4 regions of the Streptomyces sp. NPDC014907 genome follow, and region 2 is predicted to be linked to each of the others. Evidence: riboswitches for the same ligand, from Rfam matches in the RefSeq annotation. Region 2 holds a riboswitch; each other region holds the start of a gene.
The links. Region 2 has a riboswitch for cyclic di-AMP ahead of ACZ3IL_RS09285 (M23 family metallopeptidase). Riboswitches for the same ligand answer to the same signal wherever they lie in the genome.
Positions count from the first base shown of each region.

Region 1: it holds a riboswitch for cyclic di-AMP, as region 2 does, so the genes downstream of both, ACZ3IL_RS14255 (peptidoglycan DD-metalloendopeptidase family protein) here and ACZ3IL_RS09285 (M23 family metallopeptidase) in region 2, are expected to answer to the same signal.
Region 3: it holds a riboswitch for cyclic di-AMP, as region 2 does, so the genes downstream of both, ACZ3IL_RS26300 (M23 family metallopeptidase) here and ACZ3IL_RS09285 (M23 family metallopeptidase) in region 2, are expected to answer to the same signal.
Region 4: it holds a riboswitch for cyclic di-AMP, as region 2 does, so the genes downstream of both, ACZ3IL_RS22820 (C40 family peptidase) here and ACZ3IL_RS09285 (M23 family metallopeptidase) in region 2, are expected to answer to the same signal.

Region 1 is NZ_JBVHEG010000004.1:454,535-458,118, reverse strand. Features, by position in the region: gene ACZ3IL_RS14260 (tyrosine-protein phosphatase) at 1-766, opposite strand, end outside; cyclic di-AMP (ydaO/yuaA leader) riboswitch at 1,155-1,316, shown strand; gene ACZ3IL_RS14255 (peptidoglycan DD-metalloendopeptidase family protein) at 1,319-2,290, shown strand; gene ACZ3IL_RS14250 (SGNH/GDSL hydrolase family protein) at 2,453-3,265, shown strand; gene ACZ3IL_RS14245 (STM4011 family radical SAM protein) at 3,252-3,584, opposite strand, start outside.
Region 2 is NZ_JBVHEG010000003.1:19,921-23,504, forward strand. Features, by position in the region: gene ACZ3IL_RS09280 (PrsW family intramembrane metalloprotease) at 1-1,156, shown strand, start outside; gene ACZ3IL_RS09285 (M23 family metallopeptidase) at 1,227-2,345, opposite strand; cyclic di-AMP (ydaO/yuaA leader) riboswitch at 2,357-2,502, opposite strand; gene ACZ3IL_RS09290 (PP2C family protein-serine/threonine phosphatase) at 2,715-3,584, opposite strand, start outside.
Region 3 is NZ_JBVHEG010000013.1:99,332-102,915, forward strand. Features, by position in the region: gene ACZ3IL_RS26295 (M16 family metallopeptidase) at 1-1,166, shown strand, start outside; cyclic di-AMP (ydaO/yuaA leader) riboswitch at 1,433-1,598, shown strand; gene ACZ3IL_RS26300 (M23 family metallopeptidase) at 1,612-2,382, shown strand; gene ACZ3IL_RS26305 (GntR family transcriptional regulator) at 2,594-3,277, shown strand.
Region 4 is NZ_JBVHEG010000009.1:171,234-174,817, reverse strand. Features, by position in the region: gene ACZ3IL_RS22830 (8-amino-7-oxononanoate synthase) at 1-980, shown strand, start outside; gene ACZ3IL_RS22825 (ATP-binding protein) at 1,171-1,611, shown strand; gene ACZ3IL_RS22820 (C40 family peptidase) at 1,803-2,279, opposite strand; cyclic di-AMP (ydaO/yuaA leader) riboswitch at 2,283-2,413, opposite strand; gene ACZ3IL_RS22815 (hypothetical protein) at 2,806-3,111, opposite strand; gene ACZ3IL_RS22810 (ATP-dependent Clp protease proteolytic subunit) at 3,119-3,584, opposite strand, start outside.

The DNA of each region.
Region 1 (3,584 bases), on a different contig from region 2:
CCAGCCCCTCGGCGAGATAGGCGTCCACCGAGCCCCAGGTCGTGTCGATCGTCTCGAAGGCGGCCCGCAGGTACTCCGCGCGCGCGTCGAAGAGCGGGCTCAGCAACTCCATCACCTCGGGCCCCATGGCGTCCGGAGCGGTGGAGCCGCGGCGCACCTTGTAGCGGCGGTGCGGCTCGTTCGACTTCACGTAGTCGGCCTCGATCGCCTCGCGGTCGACCCCGACGGCGAGCAGGGTGATCGCGACGGCGAGCCCGGCGCGGTCCTTCCCCGCCGCGCAGTGCATCAGCGCCGGCACGCTCTCCTCCGCCATGGAGTGCAGGATGCGGCTGTGTTCCGTGGTTCGCTCGACCACCATCCTCCGGTACGAATCGGACATCCGGGCGGCCGCCCTGCCGTCGCCCAGGGCCTCCCGCAGCTGTGCGATCCCGCCGTCGCGCACCAGCTTCCAGAACTCCTTGCCGTCGGCCGGGTCGTTGAGCGGTATGTTCACGTTGCGCACGCCCGGCAGCTCGACGTCCGCGCCCTCGATCCGCCGGTCGGCCTCGTTGCGGAAGTCGAAGACGGTGTGCAGGCCGAGCGAGGCGAGGAAGGCGGCGTCGGCCTCGGTCGCGTGGGCCAGGTGGCCGCTGCGGAAGAGGCGGCCGGGGCGGACGGCACGCCCGTCCGCCGTCGGCAGGCCGCCCACGTCCCGGAAGTTGCGGACCCCCGCAAGCTCGGGCTCGACGGCTTCGGCGGGCGGGACCTGCGGCAACTGCTGCGTCACGGATGCTCCTGGGGGTCGGCGTTCGGGTGTCCGGCGCGGGACGGGTTCCTGGGGCAATCATCCGGGCGGGAGGCGCGTGGCGCACCCCCTCGGACGGTAATGGGGGAACTGTCCGAATTGAGGCCTTGGGTATAACAAGCCCTGGTTGAGGGGGAGATGGAAGGCGGCGCGTGAGCAGCGTCATAGAAGTGACGGATCGTGGCCGGGGGACCGGCGTGATTTCCGTACGCCAAAGGGAAATCGAAGGACCGTCATCCACGGAGGGTGACCGTGATCCCGCCGTAATGATCTAGCGGGGAATCCCGGGCCGGAGCAGTGGCTTGTTCGCGCCGACCCCGCTCGTCTAGCGTCACCGTCAATCCGGTCGGACCGCCGAATCCTGCCACCGTCCGGAATTCCACCCATCCCATGCGTGGCAGGAGCGGGGGACCCAGGAAGTACGCCGGTCCCGTGACACAGGACGGCTCGGGGTGAAGCCGCGTGAGAACGCGGCCGGACATCTCCAGTCCGAACCCGACAGCTCACCTCGCAGGCGCCGGAGAGGAACGATCCATGCCCGCGAAGGGTAAGCACCGCCGCCCGAAGAACAACCTCCTCACCCGCGGATTCGCCGCCGCCGGCACGGGAGGCGCCGTCGTCGCCCTCCCGCTCCTCGGAGCCACGGGCGCCCACGCCGCCGAGCAGGCCGCCCCGGCCGCCGCCCCCGCGCCGGCCGTCGTGGCCGCCTCCCAGGTGCAGGCCGTCCCGGTGAAGGCCACCCCCGCCGAGGCCGCCCCGGCCGCCGCGAGGAACACGCCGGTGACGTACTCCGTCGTCCGCGGCGACCACCTGTCGAAGATCGCCGCCGACCACCACGTCACGGGCGGCTGGCAGAAGCTGTACGAGGACAACCGCCGGACCATCGGCGCGGACCCCTCCCTCATCATGCCCGGCATGAAGCTCACCGTCGGCGCCCGGGGCTCCGCCCCCGCCGGCCCGAAGAGCGCCCCGGTCACGCGGAGTTCCGGGAAGGGCGACGACACCCCGCGCGCCTCCCGCGAGACCCGCCGCGCCGCCGCCCCGGCCGCCACCACCACGGACGCCCCCGGCGGCTCCACCGGCTCCCCGACCGGTTCCTCCACCGGCTGGGTCGCCCCCGTCACCGGCGGCTTCTCCACCCCGTACCGCGCCTCCGGCTCCATGTGGTCCTCCGGCTACCACACCGGTGTCGACTTCATCGCCTCCTCCGGCACCACCGTCCGCGCCGTCGGCGCCGGCACGGTCGTCTCCGCCGGCTGGAGCGGCTCCTACGGCAACGAGGTCGTCATCAAGCACGCCGACGGCAACTACTCGCAGTACGCCCACCTCTCCTCCCTCGCGGTCTCGGCCGGCCAGTCCGTCACCGGCGGCCAGCAGATCGGCCTCTCCGGCTCCACCGGCAACTCCACCGGCCCGCACCTGCACTTCGAGATCCGCACCTCGCCGAGCTACGGCTCGGACGTCGACCCGCTGGCATACCTGCGCGGACACGGCGTCTCCGTCTGACGAAAACGGCGAGAACCCCCTTTTCCGGCGGCCCGGCGCGAAAGCACCGGGCCGCCGTCGTATTCCGACGTGGCGGAATCTTTACCGGTGGCATATATCACCCGCCGTCAACCCCTCCTTACGGTCGCGTAGGTCACACGGAAGAAGGAATGATGTGCGTTCGTGGCAGACGATTCGAGATCAAGAGACATGAACGCATTCGGGTCGTACACGGCGATCGGTGACAGCTTCACCGAAGGCGTCGGAGACCCGGGCCCCGACGGGACGTACGTCGGCTGGGCGGACCGCTTCGCGGTCCTGCTCGCCGACCGGCTGCCGGAGCACGACTCCTTCCGCTACGCCAACCTGGCCGTACGGGGCCGGCTCCTCGACCAGATCGTGGCGGAACAGGTCCCCCGGGCGAAGGAACTCGCCCCCGACCTGGTGACCTTCTGCGCCGGCGGCAACGACATCATCCGTCCCGGCTCCGACCCGGACGACGTGGCCGAGCGCTTCGAGCGCGCCGTCGCCGACCTGACCTCCGCCGTCGGGACCGTCATGGTGACCACCGGCTTCGACACCCGCGACGTCCCCCTGCTCCGGCACCTGCGCGGCAAGATCGCCACCTACACCGCGCACGTCCGCGCCATCGCGGACCGCTACGACTGCCCGGTCCTCGACCTGTGGTCCCTGAAGTCCGTCCAGGACCGGCGGGCCTGGGACGGCGACCGCCTGCACCTCTCGCCCGAGGGACACACCCGGGTCGCCCTGCGCGCCGCCCAGGTCCTCGGCATCCCGGTGCCCGCCGACCCCGACCAGGCGTGGCCGCCGGTCCCGCCGCGCGGCACGCTCGAGGTGCGCCGCGACGACATCCAGTGGGCGAGGGAGCACCTCGTGCCCTGGATCGGGCGCCGGCTGCGCGGCGAGAGCTCCGGGGACCGCGTCGCGGCCAAGCGCCCCGACCTGATGCCCCTCGGGGACCTCATCGCCCTGTAGCGGGCGGCACGGCGGGAATCCGTTCCAGGACCCCGCCGGCGAACACGTCGTACAGCGGCAGCGTCTCCAGGTGGACGTAGCCGATGTGGCAGTCGCAGACGGCGAGGGGGCAGGGGCGGGGACGCAGGGCGGCGCGGTACGAGCCGTCGTACAGGTTGCCCAGCTCGGCCCTGACGAAGTGGCAGCGCCGCACCGTCCCCCCGCCGTCCACCGAGATCACCGACTCTCCGGTGCGGCACGGCAGCCCCGCCGAGCGGTGCGGATGCCGGCTGTACGGGAAGAGCGGGTCGAGCTCCGTCCACCGCGCGGCCTCCGCGTC
Region 2 (3,584 bases):
CTGCGCCCTGGCCATCCTGGCGCTGGTCCGCGAGCAGACGGGCACGCAGGGGTTCCTCGTCGGCCTGGCCCTGGCCGTGCTTCCCGTACCGCTGCTGACGGCGGCGTTCCGCTGGCTCGACCGGGTCGAGCCCCTCCCCTGGAAGAGCCTGCTCTTCACGTTCGCCTGGGGCGCCTTCGCCGCCGCGCTCGCCGCGATCCTGGCGAACACCTTCGCGGTCCGCTGGATCGCCGCGACCACCGCCGACCCGGACTCGGCGGACACCCTCGGCGCCACGGTCGTCGCCCCCGTGGTGGAGGAGAGCGCGAAGGCCGCCGCGATCCTGCTGCTCTTCCTCTTCCGCCGGCGGAACTTCAACGGCCTCGTCGACGGCGTGGTCGTCGCCGGCTTCACCGCGACCGGCTTCGCCTTCACCGAGAACATCCTCTACCTCGGCAACGCCTTCGGCGAGGACCAGGAGATCGGCGCCCCCGGCATCGGCGCGGTGACCGTCGGGACCTTCTTCGTACGGGCCGTGATGTCGCCGTTCGCGCATCCGCTGTTCACCGTGTTCACCGGTCTCGGATTCGGTCTCGCCGCGCTCGCCCCGCGCGGCCGGCGGCTCCGCCGCGTCCTGCTGCCCCTGGCCGGACTGCTGCTCGCCATGGGCATGCACGCCGCCTGGAACGGCTCCGTCACCTTCGGGGGCGCCCTGGCCTTCTACGCGGTCTACGGGGCGCTCATGATGCCCGCCTTCGGGCTGCTGACCTGGCTCGCGGTGTGGAGCCGGCAGCGGGAGCTGCGGACGATAGCCGGGGAGCTCCCGGCGTACGCGGCGGCCGGCTGGCTCTCCCCCGCCGAACCGCTCGCCCTCTCCTCGATGCGGGCCCGCCGGACCGCCCGCACGGTCGCCGCCCGGACGTACGGCAAGCGGGCCGCCCGGGCCGTCGGCGAGTACGAGTCCTTCGCGACGACCCTCGCGTTCCTGCGCGACCGGGCCCGGCGCGGCACGGCCGGTCCCGACTTCGCGGCCCGCGAACGGGAACTGCTGCACCACCTGTGGCAGCGCCGCGCGGTCGCCTCGCCCGCGCTGACGTACGCGGCCCGGGCGACGGGACGGGTGTGGACGCCGCCGCAGTACCTGGACTACGGCGACTACAACCCGTACCGCGGATAGACCGCCGGCGCCCCCGCGAGGGGTCCCGGCCGGGGCGGGCCCGGGACCTCGGGCCACGGGCGCCGGGTCCTCAGACCGTGAGGCCCTTCGAGCGCAGCCACGCGCCCGGGTCGACGCCGCCGCCCCCGCCGGGGTGCACCTCCAGGTGGAGGTGGGCGCCGGAGACGTTGCCGGTGGCGCCGACGCGGCCGATGGTCTCGCCGGTGGACACGGTCTGGCCCGTGCCGACCGTCATGGACGACAGGTGGCAGTACCAGACCTCGGTGCCGTCCTCCAGCTCCAGGACGATCCGGTAGCCGTAGGAACCGGACCAGGCCGCCGACTTCACGGTGGCGCCGTGGACCGCCTTGAGCGGGGTGCCGGTGGGCGCCGCGAAGTCGAGGCCCGTGTGGTACCCGGAGGACCACATCGAACCGGACTGCATGTAGGTCGCGGTGACGGAGTACGAGGAGAGGGGGAGCGAGTAGCTCGCGGCGAGCCGGGCGAGGCGCTCGGCCTCGGCCTTCGCCTCGGCCGCGGCCTCCGCCTTCGCCCTGGCCTCCGCCTCGGCCTTCGCCTCCGCCTCGGCGGCCGCCTTCGCCGCCGCGTCCGCCTTGGCCTTCGCCTCCGCCGCGGCCTTCTCCGCCGCCGCCTTCTCCGCCGCGATCCTCTCGGCGGCGTCGGCGGAGGCCTGCTGCTGCTCGGCCTGCTGGAGGATGCGGGCGCGCAGCGCCTCGCCCGCGTCGGCGGTGCTCGGGGCCCCGGTCTTCAGGGCGGCCCGCGTGACCTGTCCGGTCCGCTCGCCGGTCCCGGTGGTGTAGGCGGTGGAGGTCAGCGGGTTCGGGTTGACGCGGTCCTCGGCGACCGTCTCCCGCTCCTCCTCGGGCAGGAGGGAGCCGACGCCGGGCAGGTCGTGGGCGTCCGGCAGGTCGAGGTCCGGGAGGTCCGGGAGCGAGATGGCCACCGGCGGCTTGTCCTGCGCGGTGGCGAGGCCGCCCGCGCCGACGGCCGCGATGACGCCGACGCCGAGGACGGTGGAGGAACGGGCGAAGTTGGAGCGCTGCTTGACGACCCGGTGCCGGCCGCCGGAGCGGTTCCGGTCACGCAGGGAATCCTCGGTGGGGTTCCACTCGGTGTCGGGGGCGGAGGGGGCCGCACCACCACCGAAGGCATCGAAGGGGGCTTCGGGGGCAGGGGGGTTGGACGCCACGGAGGCGCACTCCTTTCCTTCCTTCTCGCCTACCGGGTTAGCTGACGGGTTCGGAGCAGGAAGGTCTCCTACGGGCACGCCGCACGGGCGCGGCGGGCTCGATTCACCCCAAATGGTGGTTCCCCGGTTCCCTTTCGGGATTCGGCGCACGCGCGCGGCGCCGTCTCTTGCGACGGCTGGGACGACCGCGCTGCGTTATCGAACGTTAATAGACAGGAGGCCCCGTTTCCAAGCCGCTCTCCTTGATCATTCATTGAATTGGCAGGAAGTGTCCCGACTTGACCTCCCTTCAGCAGGGCGCGACGGAGGATCTCCAAACCCCCTGCGATCTGACGTTTTGTCAATCGTTATCCCAGTGACACCTCTCGACTACGGGTGGTGACCTCCTCCGCCCGGATGCACCACCGGCATCGTCCGGCGCCGTTCCGGCTGTCCCTCCCCGGGTCGGCTCAGCGCGAGCAGCGCCATGTCGTCCGTCGCCCCGCCGCCCGTGTGGCGGCGCACGTCGCCCACGAGCGCGTCGAGCAGTTCCTCGGGCCCGGGGAAGATCCGTCCGGCCAGCCGCGCCACCGGGTCGTAGAAGACGCCGGCCCCGTCCCGCGCCTCCGAGAGGCCGTCGGTGTAGAAGAGCAGCGTCGTGCCCGGCGGGTACGCGCGCGCCTCGGCCCGGTCCGGCCACGACGCCAGGTCCCCCATGCCGAGCGGCAGCGCCGGCCGGCTCGGGTCCACCGGTTCGACCCGTCCGTCCCCGTGCAGCACCAGCGGGGGCGGGTGCCCCCGGTTGACGACCCGCACGAACCCGTCGAAGGTGCCGCTGCCGCCGGCGCGCGGGATCTCGGCCAGGACGGCCGTGGTGAACCCCTCGACGGCGTCCAGGCCCTCCCGCCGGGTGCCCTCCCGGGTCAGCGCCCGTTCGAGCCGCTGCGCCACGCCCTCCAGGGTCCGTTCCTGCTCGGCCGCCTCCCGGAAGGCCCCGATGACGACGGCGACGGCCTCGACCGCCTCCATCCCCTTGCCCCGCACGTCCCCGACCACGAGTCGCACCCCGTAGGGGGTGTCCTGTACGGCGAAGAGGTCGCCGCCGACGAACGCGTCCGCCTGCGCCGCCTCGTAGCGGGCGGCGCACACGAGTCCGCCGATCCGTTCGGGGGGCGTCGGCAGCACCGCCTTCTGCGCGTTCTCCGCGATGACCCGGGCCGACGCGAGCCGTTTGCTGCTGCGGCGCACCACGCGGTTGAT
Region 3 (3,584 bases), on a different contig from region 2:
GCGCGCTGTCCGAGGGCACGGACAAGCACACCGCCGAGGAGTTCGCGGCCGAGCTGGAGCGCTGCGGCGCCACGCTCGACGCGCACGCCGACCACCCCGGTGTACGGGTCTCCCTGGAGGTCCCGGTCTCCCGGCTGCCCAAGGCGCTCGGTCTGCTCGCCGAGGCCCTGATCGCCCCGGCGTTCCTGGAGACCGAGGTCGAGCGCCTGGTGCGCAACCGTCTCGACGAGATCCCGCACGAGACGGCCAGTCCGGCCCGGCGGGCCGCCAAGCAGCTCTCCAAGGAGCTGTTCCCGGCCGAGTCCCGGATGTCCCGGCCGCGCCAGGGCACCGAGGAGACCGTCGCGGCGATCGACGCCGCCGCGGTCCGCGCCTTCTACGAGAGGCACGTGCGGCCCGCCACGGCGACCGCCGTGGTCGTGGGCGACCTGACCGGGGTGGACCTGGAGAAGGTCCTGGCGGAGACGCTGGGCGCCTGGACCGGCGATCCGGGCGAGCCGCTCCCGATGCCGCCGATCACCGCCGACGACACCGGAAGGGTCGTCATCGTGGACCGTCCCGGCGCCGTCCAGACCCAGCTGCTCATCGGCCGGATCGGCCCCGACCGGCACGCCAGCGTCTGGCCGGCCCAGATCCTCGGCACGTACTGCCTGGGCGGGACCCTGACCTCGCGTCTGGACCGGGTGCTGCGCGAGGAGAAGGGCTACACGTACGGCGTGCGGGCCTTCGGGCAGGTGCTCCGCTCCGACGCCGAGGGGAACGGCGCCGCGATGCTCGCCATCAGCGGCTCCGTCGACACCCCCCACACGGGCCCGGCCCTGGACGACCTGTGGAAGGTGCTGCGCACCCTGGCCGCCGAGGGCCTCACGGACGCCGAACGGGAGACGGCCGTGCAGAACCTGGTGGGGGTGGCGCCGCTCAAGTACGAGACGGCCGCCTCCGTCGCCGGAACGCTCGCCGACCAGGTGGAGCAGCACCTGCCGGACGACTTCCAGGCGCGGTTGTACGCGCGCCTGGCCGAGACCGGCACCGTCGAGGCGACCGCCGCCGTCGTCAGCGCCTTCCCGGTGGACCGGCTCGTCACCGTCCTGGTGGGCGACGCGGCGCAGATCGCGGAGCCGGTGCGCGCGCTCGGCATCGGTGAGGTCACCGTCGTCGGCGGCTGACCGCTCCTCGCGGGGCCGGCGGCCCACCGCCGCCGGCCCCGCGCACGGGGTCCCGGCCCGACGGCCCGTCAAGGGCGCTGTTCCTCCGGGGGAGAAGCGCGCCGTGAGGGACCACCCGCAAGGGAATTGTCCGTATTGGCGGCAAGAGTGATCTTCTGCCCTGTGGCATGTCTTACAAAAGGTCATGTTCGGTTGGTGATCGACTGGCGGCCCGCATACCGTCGATCCGGCTGTTCGCCAGTCGTACCCGCCGCACCCGCGGCACCGGACAGCCATCGCCGAGTCCCCGTCAGGCGCGAGCCCGGGGAGCCGGGGACCCGCACGCAGTCCCTGGGGTGAATCGGACGCCTTCGTCCCGTACGGAGGGGCCCGTAGGAGACCTTCCTGCTCCGAACCCGTCAGCTAACCCGGTAGGCGAGAAGGAGGGAAAGGAAACAGCGTCTTCATGGCGTTCACCCGTGCCACCGGGAAGCATCGTGGACCGAGCCGGATGACGCGCCGCGGCGCGGGCATCGCCGGCGCAGCGACACTGGCCACCACCGGCGTCATCGGAACCCTCGCCTCCCCGGCGCTCGCCGCCGACACGGACCACCGCTCGCCCGAGGACACCGGCCTCGTCGAGGTGATCACCGAGGACTCCCTCGTCGACCGCGTCAACGCCCAGGCCGCCGCCCAGGACCGGCAGGCCTTCGAGGCCGCGGCCGAGGCGAAGCTCCGGGCCGAGGCGAAGCGCAAGGCCGAGGCCCGCGCGAAGGAGATCCGCGAGGCGAAGGAGCGCGCCGCCCGCGAGGCCGAGCGCCGCCGCCTGAACTCCTTCCAGCTCCCCGTCGCCGGTTCGTACGTCTCCACCGGGTACAAGACCGGCGGTTCGCTCTGGTCCTCCGGCAGCCACTCCGGCGTCGACTTCCACGCCGCCTACGGCAGCCGTGTCGTCTCCGTCGGCTCCGGCACCGTCGTCGAGACCGGCTGGGGCGGCGCGTACGGCAACAACATCGTCATCCGGATGAACGACGGCACGTACACCCAGTACGGTCACCTCTCCTCCATCGGGGTGTACGTCGGCCAGACCGTCGAGCCGGGACAGCAGATCGGCGTCTCGGGCTCGTCCGGCAACTCGACCGGCCCGCACCTCCACTTCGAGGCGCGCACGAGCCCCGAGTACGGCTCCGACATCGACCCGGTCGCCTACCTCCGCGCCCGCGGCGTCGCCGTCTGACACCGCCTCCTCCGCGTGCCCCCGGACCCGGGGGGCACCCGCGTCGAGAAAGCCCCGGCTCGCACTGAGCCGGGGCTTTTCTTCGGCCAAAAGAAGCCCATGAAATCCGGTGGGGCATCGGAAATTCCGGCGGGCTGCAATAGAGTCGTGGACCGGGCGCGAAACGGGCGCCGCCCGAATGGGCTCGCGCGGAACGAGGCGGAGGTCGGACATGCGTATTCCCGCGCATTCGGTGTGCACGGCGATCCGGGACGACATCGTCTCCGGCGTCTTCGCGCGGGGGAGCCGGCTGACCGAGGAGCAGCTCGCCCGCCGGTACGGGGTCTCCCGCGTCCCGGTCCGCGAGGCGCTGCGCACCCTGGAGTCGGAGGGCTTCGTCCTCACCCGGCGCCACGCGGGGGCACACGTGGCCGAACCCACCGAGCGGGAGGCGGCCGACCTGCTCGACATGCGGGCGCTGCTCGAACCGCTGGGGGCGGCGCGGGCCGCGCAGCGGCGCACCGAGGCCCATCTCAAGGTGCTGCGCGGTCTGGTCAGGCTGGGTCAGGAACGGGCCGAGCGGAGCCCGGGCGAGGATCTGCGCCCGCTCGGCGGCTGGTTCCACGAGACGCTCGCGCAGGCCTGCGGCAGCCCGGCCCTGACGGCGCTGCTCACCCAGTTGCGGTACAAGATCGCCTGGGTGTACGCGATCGAGCAGCCCGGACGGCCGGTGGACGCCTGGGCCGAGCACGGCGCGATCGTGGACGCCGTGGCGCGCGGTGACGCGGAGCGGGCGAGGGTGCTGACCGCGCTGCACACGGAGCGCTCGCTGCCGCTGCACCGGCTCAAGGGGGCGGAGCGGGGCCGTGTGAGGGTTCCGCAACATGCCGTCAACACGACGAGCGCCCGGAATTAACACGTCCACCGTATACAAGACCGTGGGCAAGGGGGCGGAATTCGGCGGACGCTTTTCGTGCTGCCCGAAAAAAGGGGGACGGGAAAGGAGAAATGCCGTGCCCCGCGATTGCGGCGGTCACGGCATTTCAGGATGCGAAAAGAGCGAAGGCGCGAGGGGGACGGGAGTCGTTCCCGGCTCGGGCGCCCGGCCGGGCCCCGGCCCGGACCCGACCCGGAACGATTCCGGCCCGACTCGCCCCAGAGCGGTCCGACCCGACCCGATCCGGCTCGACCCGGTCCGGAGCGGCCCCGGTCCGGGCCCGCTC
Region 4 (3,584 bases), on a different contig from region 2:
CGGACGCGGCCCGGCGCTGGGGCGCCGGCTCCACCGGTTCCCGGCTCGTCACCGGCACCACCCGGCTGCACACCCGTCTGGAGCGCGAACTGGCCGGCTTCTGCGGTTTCGAGGCGGCCCTCGTCTTCTCCTCCGGCTACACCGCCAACCTCGCCGCGCTCACCGCGCTGACCGGCCGGGGCTCCCTGATCGTCTCGGACGCCTCCAACCACGCCTCCCTGGTGGACGGCTGCCGTCTGGCGCGCGCCGAGACCGCCGTCGTCCCGCACGCCGACCCCGAGGCCGTGCGCAAGACCCTGGAGGCGCACCCGGGGCGCCGGGCCCTCGTCGTCAGCGACTCCGTCTTCTCCGTGGACGGCGACAGGGCCCCGCTGCCGGAACTCGCCGCCGCCTGCCGCGCACACGGCGCCGGACTGGTGGTGGACGACGCCCACGGCTTCGGCGTCCTCGGCGACGGCGGCCGGGGCGCCCTCCACGAGGCCGGGCTCGCGGGGGCGGAGGACGTGGTCGCCACCCTGACCCTCTCCAAGTCCCTGGGCAGCCAGGGCGGCGCCGTCCTCGGGCCGGCCCGCGTGATCGAGCACCTGGTGAACGCGGCCCGCACCTTCATCTTCGACACCGGCCTCGCCCCGGCCGCCACGGGCGCCGCGCTCGCGAGCCTGCGGCTGATCGCGGCCGAACCGGGGCTCGCCGGACGGGTCCGCACCGTCGCCACCACCCTGTACGAACTGCTCACCGGAGCCGGTCTGTCCGTGACGCGGCCCGACGCGGCCGTGGTGTCGGTCCGCGCGCCCTCCCCGGAGGCGGCGCTGCGCTGGGCGGCGGACTGCCGGGAGCGGGGGCTGGCGGTCGGCTGCTTCCGGCCCCCGTCCGTGCCCGACGGCGTCTCGCGCCTGCGCCTGACGGCGCGCGCCGACCTGACGGACGCGCAGATCGGGCGCGCGGTGGAGACGGTCCTGCGGACCGCGCCCGCCGTCTGACGCGCCGGGGAAGCGGTCTTTCCGGCCGGGGGGCGCCCAAGGGCGTTCGGGAACGCCAGAGTTCACCGCTTCGGGCGACAGATGCGCCCTTGCCCCGGGGGAACGCCTCCCGGCGCGGCACCATCGGTGGGAATCTGGCGCGAAGCGCAATCCGGGGCACCGGCCCCGGCGGGAAAGGGACAGCGTCGTCATGGCAGACCATCAGGAAGCATCCGTCACGCTGCCGAGCGAACCCGCTTCGGTCTCCACGGCCCGGCGGTACGTCACGGAGGTGCTCGCCGGGTGGGGTCTGGACGGCGCCGCCGACCGGGCGGACGCGGTCCGGCTGATCGTCTCGGAGCTGGCCACCAACGCCGTCGTGCACACCTTCGGGCAGTCTCCCACCTTCACGGTGGCCCTCTGCCTGGAACGGGGGGAGCGGCTCCACATCGGCGTCACGGACAGCCATCCGCGCCTGCCCCGGCGCCTTCCGGCGGCGGTCCAGCAGGACAACGGCCGGGGCCTGGTCATCATCCGCTCCCTGGCCGCGGAGGCCGGGGGGCGTCTCTCCGTGACCCCCACCGCGGCGGGCGGCAAGACGGTCCGGATCACCCTGCCGTGGACGGCGGCCGCCCCCGTGGCGAGCCGGTGACGGGCGCTCCGCGCGGCGGGGGCGGGCGGGGCCGGTACGGCGGGGGCGGGCGGGGCCCGTACGGCGGGGCGGGCGAACCCCGTACGGAGCGGGACGGCGGAGGCGGGGACGGAGGGGCGGAGCGGGCGGAGGACGGCGGCGCCACCGTTCCTCCGGCCCGTCCTCCGCGCCCGCTCAGCGCCCGGGCGGGGTCACCGGACGCGTCCGTAGAAGACCTTCGACGACCAGATCTTGTCGAGCTTCACCCAGGAACCGGTCTTGGGGGAGTGCCAGATCCGGCCGTTCCCGGCGTAGATGCCCACGTGGTAGACCCGGCCGCCGGAGTGGAAGAAGACCAGGTCGCCCTTCTGCCGGCCGGCGGCGGAGACGTGCCGGGTCTTGTTGTACTGCTGCTGCGCGGTGCGGGGCAGCGACTTGCCCGCCTGCTTGTACGCGTAGAGCGTCAGGCCGGAGCAGTCGAACCGGGAGGGTCCCGCGGCTCCGTACCGGTAGGGGGCCCCCTTCTTGGAGGCGGCGACGTTCAGCGCCTTGCTCGCGTGCGAGGTCGTGGCCTGCGCCTCCGGCGCCGTGCCCGGTGCGAGCAGTGTGCCGCCGACGGCGGCGAGGGTGAGAGCCGAGACGGCTCCGGCCCGGGACAGCAGGGACGGGACGTGCATCTGCGCAGTCATGCGCAACCCTTCGTCAGCCGCCTGTGAAGGATGACCTGTCGGGTTCGGGCAGGCGAAGATGCCCGGCCGCGGTAGCGGCTTCACCCCGAGGGCCGGTCCCGCCGCGGAAACGGCGTGTACGGCCCGTACTGCTCGGGTCCTCCACTCCTGCCGGTCCAATCCTGTCGACCAGACGTCCGGGACGGCGGCAGGACTCGGCGTCCGCCCGGACCGCCCCGCCTCGGATGGCGGGGGCTTGTCGTCGGCAGGGATCTTGCCCCACTTCATGGTCGAAATCCGAGTGGAAGCGACTATTTGTGAGGCTCCTCACGACTGAACCATTCGGGTGGACAGGATGCTTTCGTGATCGTCGGAGGTTTGGGCGGCGACCCTCGCACCAGGCAACGGAACGTCCGATTCCGCCAGATGTGTACCGTCGGCGCGCAACTCGCCCCCTCCGCGCACCGGCTCACCGGCTCCACCGAACGGAGGAGCGTTTCCGCGCCCGGTGTCGGCCGTCCGGCCCTCGACACGACATGCCGGAATGTCAACGCGGCCGCGTCCGGGGAAGCGTGACCCGGGCGGTCCTGCGTTCCCCGTCCAGGGCGCGGAGGGCGCGCGCCAGGGTCTCCGCGTGGACCTCGCTCTCGCCCCGCGCGTGCATGAGCGCCAGCGCCTCGCGCAGCGCCTCGGCCCGCCCCACCAGGGCCTGAGCCGCCCTCAGGGCCCCGTAGGTGTGCGCGTTCCGGGAGGGGTTGATCCGCCCCAGGAGGTCGGCGGCCGCGAGGTACGCGTCGACCAGCTCGCCCTCGGCCCGCGTCAGGGCCGGCAGCGGCGGCGGTTCGGGAACCACGGTCCGCTCACCGCGCCGTGCCGCCGGCGGAGGCGCGCCGGCTCATGATCACATGGTCCACCAGCCCGTACCCGATCGCCGCCGGGGCGTCCAGGACCGTGAGGCGTTCGAGGTCGGCGTCGATCCGCTCCCTGCTCCGTCCGGTGTGCTCGACGAGCAACCCGGCCACGAGGGCGCGTTGGCGGAGCAGTTCGCGGGCCTGGACGTCGAGGTCGCTCGGCTGTCCCCGCAGGGGCTCGTCCAGGGCGGGCTGCCGCAGCGTGACCCGGGCGCCAGGGAGCATCGCGCGCTTGCCCGCCGTGCCGGCGGCGAGCAGCACGGCGGCGGTGGAGGCGGCCTGGCCCAGGCAGGTGGTCGCCACGTCGCAGGCGAGCATCCGGATCGTGTCGTGGATCGCGGTCATGGCGCTGACGGAGCCGCCGGGCGAGTTGATGTAGAGGGCGATGTCCTGGTCGGGCGCCGCGTACTCCAGG